Regions from separate parts of the Pseudomonas sp. S2_F07 genome, predicted to be linked through region 2. Evidence: predicted binding sites of a transcription regulator. Region 2 holds the regulator's gene; each other region holds the start of a gene.
What was found. The regulator sigma-54, encoded in region 2, starts transcription at its own class of promoters, with help from an activator protein. The targets are predictions, from matches to a motif close to ANTGGCATNNANNTTGCTNT.
Positions count from the first base shown of each region.

Region 1: a site for sigma-54 is predicted at 1,434-1,453, ahead of AB4O40_RS25155 (flagellar basal body rod protein FlgF). Genes of this name have one in related genera too.
Region 3: a site for sigma-54 is predicted at 1,342-1,361, ahead of glnA (type I glutamate--ammonia ligase). Genes of this name have one in related genera too.

Region 1 is NZ_CP162758.1:5,549,157-5,552,432, reverse strand. Features, by position in the region: gene flgG (flagellar basal-body rod protein FlgG) at 1-593, opposite strand, end outside; gene AB4O40_RS25155 (flagellar basal body rod protein FlgF) at 639-1,379, opposite strand; gene AB4O40_RS25150 (sigma-54-dependent transcriptional regulator) at 1,643-3,205, opposite strand.
Region 2 is NZ_CP162758.1:4,815,317-4,818,592, reverse strand. Features, by position in the region: gene lptA (lipopolysaccharide transport periplasmic protein LptA) at 1-395, shown strand, start outside; gene lptB (LPS export ABC transporter ATP-binding protein) at 395-1,120, shown strand; gene AB4O40_RS21760 (RNA polymerase factor sigma-54) at 1,346-2,839, shown strand; gene hpf (ribosome hibernation-promoting factor, HPF/YfiA family) at 2,914-3,222, shown strand; gene ptsN (PTS IIA-like nitrogen regulatory protein PtsN) at 3,235-3,276, shown strand, end outside.
Region 3 is NZ_CP162758.1:4,216,436-4,219,711, reverse strand. Features, by position in the region: gene thiI (tRNA uracil 4-sulfurtransferase ThiI) at 1-1,127, opposite strand, end outside; gene glnA (type I glutamate--ammonia ligase) at 1,456-2,862, shown strand; gene AB4O40_RS19175 (cupin domain-containing protein) at 3,041-3,276, shown strand, end outside.

The DNA of each region.
Region 1 (3,276 bases), 730 kb from region 2:
CTGGCGGCGGTTTCCAGGAACAGGTTGTTGCCCACGGCCTGCAGGCCGGCCGGGTTGATGAAGTCGGCGGTTTGCAGGTTGCCGATCACCTGGGCTGCCGGGTTGCCGGCAACGGTGATGGACACGGTGCCGTCGCGGCCGACCGTGAAGGTCTGCGCTTCGTTCGGAATGACAATGGCCGGCTCCAGGGCAAAGCCGCTGGCATTGACGATCTGGCCGTTGGAGTCCAGGTGGAACGTACCGTCACGGGTATAGGACGTGGTGCCGTCCGGTTGCAGGATCTGGAAGAAACCGCGACCGTCGATGGCCATGTCCAGCGGCTGCTCGGTGGTTTGCAGGCTACCGGCGGTGAAGTTTTTCTGGGTGCCGACGATGCGCACACCGGTACCCAGTTGCAGGCCCGACGGCAGTTCGCTGTCCTGGGTCGACTGGGCGCCAGGCTGGCGCTTGATCTGGTAGAGCAGATCCTGGAACTCGGCGCGGTCACGTTTGAAACCCGTGGTCGACACGTTGGCCAGGTTGTTGGAAATGGTCGTCAGGTTGGTGTCCTGGGCGGACAGACCTGTCTTGGCAACCCATAGAGCCGGAAGCATTCGATTCTCCTCGTGCGCCTGTTTTACGGCGCGACGTTCTGGTAATTAGCTGATCTGCAAGACCCGAGCCATGGCCTGGTCATCGTCTTTGGCGGTGTTCATCATCTTGATGTGCAGCTCGAACTGCTTGGCCAAGGCCAGTACCGAGGTCATCTCTTCCACGGCATTGACGTTGCTCGACTCGAGGAAACCGGACACCAGCTTGACGTTGGCATCGGCCTGCGCCGGTTGGCCGTCCTTGGTATGGATCGAACCATCCAGACCCTTGGTCATGTTCTTGAGGTCCGGGTTGACCAGCTTGATGCGGTCGACTTCCGCCATCACCCGGGGACCTTCGCCCAACGCACGGATGCTGATGGTGCCATCCTCGCCGACTTCGATCTGCTGCTCCGGCGGTACGGCAATCGGCCCGCCATTGCCTATGACCGGCATGCCGTTGCCGGCGCGCAACACGCCCAGGGCGTCAACGTTCAGGCTGCCGGTGCGCACGTAGCTTTCAGTGCCATCGGGCGTCTGCACGGCAATCCAGCCGTTGCCTTGCACGGCAACGTCGAGGTCGCGACCGGTTTCCACCAGTGAACCAGGGGAGAAATCCGTGCCCGGGCGCTCGGACATGGCAAACGCACGCGCCGGAAAGCTGTCACCGAACACCGGCATCGAACGGGCTTGCTCCAGGTCTTTCTGGAAACCGTTGGTGGAGATGTTCGCGAGGTTGTTGGCATGAGCCTTTTGCGCCAGTGCATTCTGGCTGGCGCCGGTCATTGCCACATAAAGGTACTTGTCCACACTCTTTCCTCTGCCTGCCGGACGTTTGCCGCCCACTGCTGTACTGCTGAGCCATAAGCAATTTGCAGACCAACTTGTTTTTGGCAGCGCGAGGCCCGGCAAACAGGGGACTTTGAGGAATCAGAAGGGAATGGTGATTTGTATCAGAGACGAAAAACCGGCGGTGTCATGCCGCTTCGCGGCAACGGATCAAAAGATCGCAGCCTTCGGCAGCTCCTACAGGGTTCGACGTAGGAGCTGCCGAAGGCTGCGATCTTTTGATCTTAAATGCTGTTGTCCTTACCCACCTCATACTCACGCAACTTGTTGGCAATGGTGGTATGCGAAACCCCCAGGCGCTTGCCCAACTGCCGACTGCTCGGATGCTCGGAATACAGCCGCTCCAGCACCGCCTTCTCGAAACGCCCAACGATCTCGTCCAGCCCTCCTTCCAGCGAAAAGTCGCCAAGGGGCTGACGCACGCCATAGTCCGGCAAACGAATGTGCTCGGCCTTGACCGTGCCGCCGTCGCACAGGGAAACCGCCTGGAACAGCACGTTCTCCAGTTGCCGTACGTTACCCGGCCAATGGTAATGACTGAGCCGCTCCATGGCCGCCGGGGCCAGTTTCGGCAGCGGGCAACCAATCTGCCGGCTGGCCTGGTCGAGGAAGTGCTCCACCAGCGGCGTCAAACCGTCGAGGCATTCGCGCAACGGCGGGATGTGCAGCGACAACACATTCAAGCGGTGATAGAGGTCCTGGCGGAACTCGCCGCGAGCGCACAATTCGGACAGGTCGACCTGGGTCGCGCAGATCACTCGCACGTCGAGGTAGACCTCTTCATCACTGCCTACACGGCGAAAGCAGCCGTCCTGCAGGAAGCGCAGCAATTTCACCTGCAAGCGCGGGCTCATCTCCCCGACGCCATCGAGAAACAGCGTACCGCCCGCCGTCAGTTCCAGCAGCCCGAGCTTGCCTTCGGCCCGCGCCCCTTCGAATGCACCGGGGCCGTAACCGAACAATTCCGTCTCGGCCATGGACTCCGGCAGACCGGCGCAGTTGAGCGCCATCAACGGCGATTGCCCACGAGGACTGGCCAGATGGCAGGCCCGCGCCAGCAATTCCTTGCCGGTGCCAGTCTCCCCTTCTATTAACAGCGGCGCATCCAGCGGCGCCATGCGCCGGGCTTCGCGCACCACGGCGGCCATGACTTTCGAGCTTTGGAAGATGCTGTCGAAACCACGCAGCTCCTGCTTGCGCACGTTGTAGATGCGCTCGCCCACCCGGTCGGCGCGGTGCAGCGTCAGCACCGCGCCAGCCATGGCCTCGCTGTCGTCATGCTCCGATTGCAGCGGCGCGATGTCGGCCAGGAACACATCGCCCTTGACCTTGACCCGCAACCCGTTGATCCGCGACTTGTTGGCACGCACCAGTTCCGGCAAATCGAAATCCTCGGCGTAGCGCGACAGGGGAATCCCCGGCACTTCGTCGACCCGCACCCCGAGCAACTGCGCCGCTGCCCGGTTGGCCGCGACGATGGAACCGCCCATGTCGATCGACAGCACAGGGAATTCCAGCGCACCAAGCAGTGCATTGAGCTCCATGTGCCGACGCTCGCTGGGCATCAGTCCTACACGCTTGACGCCAAACACCCCGGCAATCGCTTCAAATTTCGGACGCAAGGCCTGGAACTGAATGTTGATCAGGTTCGGGCAATGCAGGTAGATGGCGTTGCCATGCTCACCGCCCACCTCACCGCGGGCCACGTTGATCCCGTACTCCACCAACAGGTTGAGAATGTCGCGCAGGATGCCGATGCGGTTCTGGCAGTGGACTTTGATACGCATATAAAGACCCGAAAAGCGATGAATAAGGTTGGTATCAACGCAAACCCTGTGGGAATGGCGGTGCGACGATT
Region 2 (3,276 bases):
AGGGTGACGTGATCATCACCCAAGGCTCGATGAAGGTGACAGGCAACACCGTTACCATCACCCGCACCCCGACTGGCGACATTGACGTAGTGACCTCGGTGGGCAACCTGGCGTACTTCGAGCAATTGCAAACGGCTGGCGACACCAAGCCCGTGCAGGGCTGGGGCGTGACGATCCAGTACCACGCCGCGCAAAATCGCGTCGTACTGATCGACAAGGCCAAAGTTGTCGACAAGGACAACAACGTCACCCAAGGCGAGAAAATTGTCTACGACACCGACAAGAAGCTCGCCAGCGCCGGTCGCGCCACAGGCAGCAAGGTCACCGAGGCGCGTCCGCGTATCGACATGGTGATCCAGCCGAAGAAGAAAACCGACGAGAAAAAGGCCCAGTAATGGCAACTCTGAAAGCTCAGCATCTGGCCAAGAGCTACAAGAGCCGCCAGGTCGTGCGTGATGTCAGCCTGTCCATCGACAGCGGCCAGATCGTCGGCCTGCTTGGCCCGAACGGCGCCGGCAAGACCACCTGCTTCTACATGATCGTCGGCCTGGTGCAAGCCGACCAGGGCCGCGTCCTGATCGATGACCTGGACGTCAGCCACCAGCCGATGCACGGCCGCGCAAAGGCCGGTATCGGTTACTTGCCGCAGGAAGCATCGATCTTTCGCAAGCTGTCGGTGGCCGACAACATCATGGCCATCCTCGAGACCCGCAAGGAACTCGACAAGGCCGGCCGTCGCAAGGAACTGGAAAGCCTGCTGCAGGAATTCCACATCAGCCACATCCGCGACAACCTGGGCATGAGCCTGTCCGGCGGCGAGCGTCGTCGCGTGGAAATCGCCCGCGCCCTGGCCACCAACCCGAAATTCATCCTCCTCGACGAACCCTTCGCCGGCGTGGACCCGATTTCGGTCGGCGACATCAAGCAGATCATTCACCACCTCAAGGCCAAGGGCATTGGCGTGCTGATCACGGACCACAACGTTCGTGAAACCCTGGATATCTGTGAAACCGCCTACATCGTCAATGACGGCCAACTGATCGCCGAGGGCGACGCAGAGACCATCCTGGCCAACGACCTGGTCAAGGAAGTGTATCTGGGCCATGAGTTCCGCCTGTAAGCACTGAGTCGTGCCCAGGCCATCGCCCGGGCACTCACCGTGCCGACAAGCGTGGTCAGCCCTCAACAAGGGCAGCGCAGCAACACCGCTTTATAGTTTTTTATTGTTACAGCGCTCTAGGCAAACCCTTTAGTTTCAGGCATATAATTTGCTTAAGTTTGGCGCCCCGGCGCCCTGTAGTGGATGGCGCATGTGCGCCGGCGAATAAGGTGTTAAGCCCCTGCCATGAAACCATCGCTAGTCTTGAGAATGGGCCAGCAGCTGACGATGACACCGCAGCTGCAACAGGCCATCCGCCTGCTCCAATTGTCGACCCTGGACCTGCAACAGGAAATCCAGGAGGCCCTGGAGTCAAATCCGATGCTCGAACGCCAGGAAGAAGGCGACGACTTCGACAATTCCGATCCCTTGGCCGACAACGCCGAACAAAAGCCCAACACTGACATCCAGGAACCTTCCTATCAGGAAAGCGCCCCGACGGTTGATAACCTCGATGAGGGTGACTGGAACGAGCGTATCCCCAACGAACTCCCCGTCGACACCGCGTGGGAAGACGTTTACCAGACCAGCGCCAGCAGCCTGCCCAGCAATGATGATGACGAGTGGGACTTCACCACCCGCACCTCGGCCGGCGAAAGCCTGCAGAGCCACTTGCTGTGGCAACTGAACCTGGCCCCGATGTCCGACACCGATCGCCTGATCGCCGTGACCCTGATCGACTGCATCAACAATCAGGGCTACCTGGACGAAACCCTCGAGGAAATCCTCGAAGCCTTCGACCCGGAACTGGACATCGAACTGGACGAGATCGAAGCCGTCCTGCACCGCATCCAGCAATTCGAGCCAGCCGGCATCGGCGCCCGCAACCTCGGTGAATGCCTGCTGCTGCAATTGCGCCAGCTGCCTGCCAAGACCCCTTGGCTGGCCGAAGCCAAGCGCCTGGTCAGCGATTACATCGACCTGCTTGGCAGCCGTGACTACAGCCAGTTGATGCGCCGCATGAAGCTCAAGGAAGACGAACTGCGCCAGGTCATCGAGCTGGTCCAGAGCCTAAACCCGCGCCCGGGCTCGCAGATCGAGTCCACCGAAGCCGAGTACGTCGTTCCTGACGTCATCGTGCGCAAGGACAACGAGCGCTGGCTGGTGGAACTCAATCAGGAGTCGGTGCCACGGCTGCGGGTCAATGCCCAGTACGCCGGTTTCGTGCGCCGCGCCGACACCAGCGCCGACAATACCTTCATGCGCAATCAGCTGCAGGAAGCCCGCTGGTTCATCAAGAGCCTGCAGAGCCGCAATGAAACCCTGATGAAGGTTGCCACCCAGATCGTCGAGCATCAGCGCGGCTTCCTGGAGTACGGCGACGAAGCCATGAAGCCGCTGGTCCTGCATGACATCGCCGAAGCGGTCGGCATGCATGAATCGACGATTTCACGGGTGACCACCCAGAAATTCATGCACACCCCCCGGGGCATTTATGAACTGAAGTACTTTTTTTCCAGTCACGTAAGCACCTCCGAAGGCGGCGAATGCTCGTCCACGGCGATCCGGGCGATCATCAAAAAACTGGTTGCAGCGGAAAATCAGAAAAAGCCGTTGAGTGACAGCAAGATCGCTGGTTTACTGGAGGCACAAGGCATTCAGGTGGCTCGCCGCACCGTCGCCAAGTACCGCGAATCCCTCGGGATCGCGCCTTCGAGCGAACGCAAGCGGTTGATGTAGGGCCACGCCACAGCGTTCCAGTGGTAGATCATCTGGTCTACCGCTTTATGCACTGGCAACGAAGGAGAAGCTGTATGCAAGTCAACATCAGTGGACACCAACTGGAAGTGACCGAACCTCTTCGCACCTACATCGGCGAAAAACTCGAACGATTGGAGCGACATTTCGACAAGATCACTAATGTGCAGGTCACGATGACCGTCGAAAAACTGAAGCAGAAAATCGAAGCCACGCTGCATATTCCCGGGAATGAAGTGGTCGCCAACGCGGAGCATACCGATATGTACGCCGCGATCGACGCACTCACCGACAAGCTGGATAAACAACTCAAAAAGCATAAGGAAAAGACCCAGAGCCTCCTACAGGGCGCAACCGGTCGTTAACACTCCCTACCCATGATCCGACTTGAAAGTATCCTGACCCCCGGCCGTTCCCTG
Region 3 (3,276 bases), 600 kb from region 2:
CGCTCGAGTACCGCCATATCGAATTCTTTCTCTTCATGCTCGACGCGATGGCGCTTGGCCGCGGTCTTCGGATTGACCGAGATGACGCCGCAGTATTCCGGCATGTGCCGGGCGAAATCGGCGGTGCCGATTTCGTTGGCCGTGTCGATAATGTCCTGCTTGTGCGCGACGATCAGTGGGCGCAGGACCAGTTTGTCGGTCACGCAGTCGATCACTGACAGGTTCGGCAACGTCTGGCTCGACACCTGGGAGATCGCCTCACCGGTGACCAGTGCGTCGATGTGCAGTCGATCGGCAATTTGGGACGAAGCGCGCAACATCATACGCTTCAATACTACGCCCATATGACTGTTATCGACTTTGCCGAGAATTTCGCCCAGCACTTCTTCGAACGGCACACTGACAAATAGCACGCGCTGGGAGCTGCCGTACTTCTTCCAGATGAAATGCGCGACTTCCATGACGCCCAGTTCGTGGGCACGTCCGCCCAGATTGAAGAAGCAGAAATGCGCCATCAGGCCGCGGCGCATGATCTGGTAGGCCGCCACGGTGGAGTCGAAGCCACCGGACATCAGCACCAGGGTCTGCTCCAGCGCGCCCAGCGGATATCCGCCGATGCCGTTGTGCTGGCTGTGGATCACGAACAACCGTTGGTCGCGAACTTCGATCCGGACTTCGATTTCCGGCTTTTTCAGGTCGATCCCGGCGGCACCACACTGACGGCGCAACTGGCTGCCGACATATTTTTCGATATCGATCGAGCTGAACGGGTGCTTGCCGGCGCGCTTGCAACGTACCGAGAAGATCTTGCCGGCCAGTGCATCACCGTAGTGCTGCTTGCACTTTTCAACGATGTCGTCGAAATCGCCCAGCGGGTACTCATCGATTTGCAGGAAATGCGCGATGCCCGGCATGCAGCTCAGGCGTTCGCCCATCTCCTTCAAGGCCTTTGGGTCGCTGACACGGGTTTCCAGCTCGAGGTTGTCCCACACGCCGTTCACCACCACGGCCGGGTCCAGATCGCGGAGCACGGCACGGATGTTCTTGGCCAATTGACGGATGAAACGCATCCGTACCGGGCGGCTCTTGATGGTGATCTCGGGGAAGACTTTTACGATTAATTTCATGGAAACAGCGCGCGCATGGCCTGCCGAAAAAGGGGGGCGCGGATTATAGCGGAAATTGCTCAAGGTTTAACCAGTTAATGTGCAGAAGGTTTCGCGCGCACCAAAACAGGTCATTTGTAGGAAGCGGCGCCACATTACAGGGCGAGATTTTCTGCTTTAAAGCGCAATATGCCCCCGCAAGCGTGTTTTTGGGGCAAAAAACCCATGCTGGGGCACTGGCATGCAATTTGCTCCCTTGTGAGGCAGGTTGCCTTGGCAGAGTATTCGCGCCGGCATCACCCACATTTAAGGGCATCCACTACTAGCCCGAAGCCACCCGGAGGACACTATGTCGAAGTCGGTTCAACTCATCAAAGATCATGACGTCAAGTGGATTGATCTGCGCTTCACGGACACCAAAGGCACTCAGCACCACGTGACCATGCCGGCTCGCGATGCGCTGGATGACGACTTCTTCGAAGTCGGCAAAATGTTCGACGGTTCCTCCATCGCTGGCTGGAAAGGCATCGAAGCCTCCGACATGATCCTGATGCCGGACGACTCCACCGCCGTCCTGGATCCGTTCACCGAAGAACCGACCCTGATCCTGGTCTGCGACATCATCGAACCTTCGAGCATGCAAGGCTACGACCGCGACCCACGTGCGATCGCCAAGCGCGCCGAAGAGCACCTGAAAGCCACCGCTATCGGTGACACCGTATACGCAGGTCCAGAGCCAGAGTTCTTCATCTTCGACCAGGTGAAGTTCAAGTCCGACATTTCCGGCTCCATGTTCAAGATCTACTCCGAACAAGGTTCGTGGATGTCCGACCAGGACATCGAAGGCGGCAACAAAGGCCACCGTCCAGGCGTCAAAGGCGGCTACTTCCCGGTTCCGCCGTTCGACCATGACCACGAAATCCGTACCTCCATGTGCAACGCACTGGAAGAAATGGGCCTGACCGTCGAAGTTCACCACCACGAAGTGGCGACTGCCGGCCAGAACGAAATCGGCGTCAAGTTCAACACCCTGGTGAAGAAAGCCGACGAAACCCAAACCCTGAAGTACGTCGTGCACAACGTTGCCGATGCCTACGGCCGTACCGCGACCTTCATGCCTAAGCCTCTGTACGGCGACAACGGCTCGGGTATGCACGTACACATGTCCATCTGGAAAGATGGCAAGAACACCTTCGCAGGCGAAGGCTATGCCGGCCTGTCCGACACCGCCCTGTACTTCATCGGCGGCATCATCAAGCACGGTAAGGCCCTGAACGGCTTCACCAACCCGGCAACCAACTCCTACAAGCGTCTGGTTCCAGGCTTCGAAGCTCCAGTGATGCTGGCCTACTCGGCTCGCAACCGCTCCGCTTCGATCCGTATTCCTTACGTGTCGAGCCCGAAAGCCCGCCGTATCGAAGCACGCTTCCCGGATCCGGCTGCCAACCCGTACCTGTGCTTCGCCGCACTGCTGATGGCTGGCCTGGACGGCATCCAGAACAAGATCCACCCTGGCGACGCTGCTGACAAAAACCTGTATGACCTGCCGCCTGAAGAGGCCAAAGAGATCCCACAAGTTTGCGGCAGCCTGAAAGAAGCCCTGGAAGAGCTGGACAAAGGTCGTGCGTTCCTGACCAAAGGCGGCGTTTTCAGCGACGACTTCATCGACGCTTACATCGCCCTGAAAAGCGAAGAAGAAATCAAGGTACGTACCTTCGTACACCCACTGGAATACGAGCTGTACTACAGCTGCTGATCCGGTAGCGTCGCAACACGCGGCGTGACAAAAAGAGGCCTCCTTCGGGAGGCCTTTTTTGTGGGCAACTTCCGACAATGAAACCCGACATCTCCTCGGGCACACACGGCATCGTCCGGCATCAACCAACTTGAATGACTCGTAGCCTGCTCACTACCTGCAATCAACGGATGGAATGATGAAAACCTTCCCACTCAAGACGCTACTGGCCGCTCTCACCACCTTCGCCCTCCTGGGCTGCAACACAATCCCCCAGCCGACAGAAATCAAACGGGAAATCCTGCTGCAAAGCAGCAAGTCGTGGGATAACACACCTTACATTCGCTACCCGGACGCCGCGCCCGAACTGACCGTGCTCAAACTCACGATCCCTGCCAATAGCAAACTCCCCTGGCACACTCATCCGATTCCCAA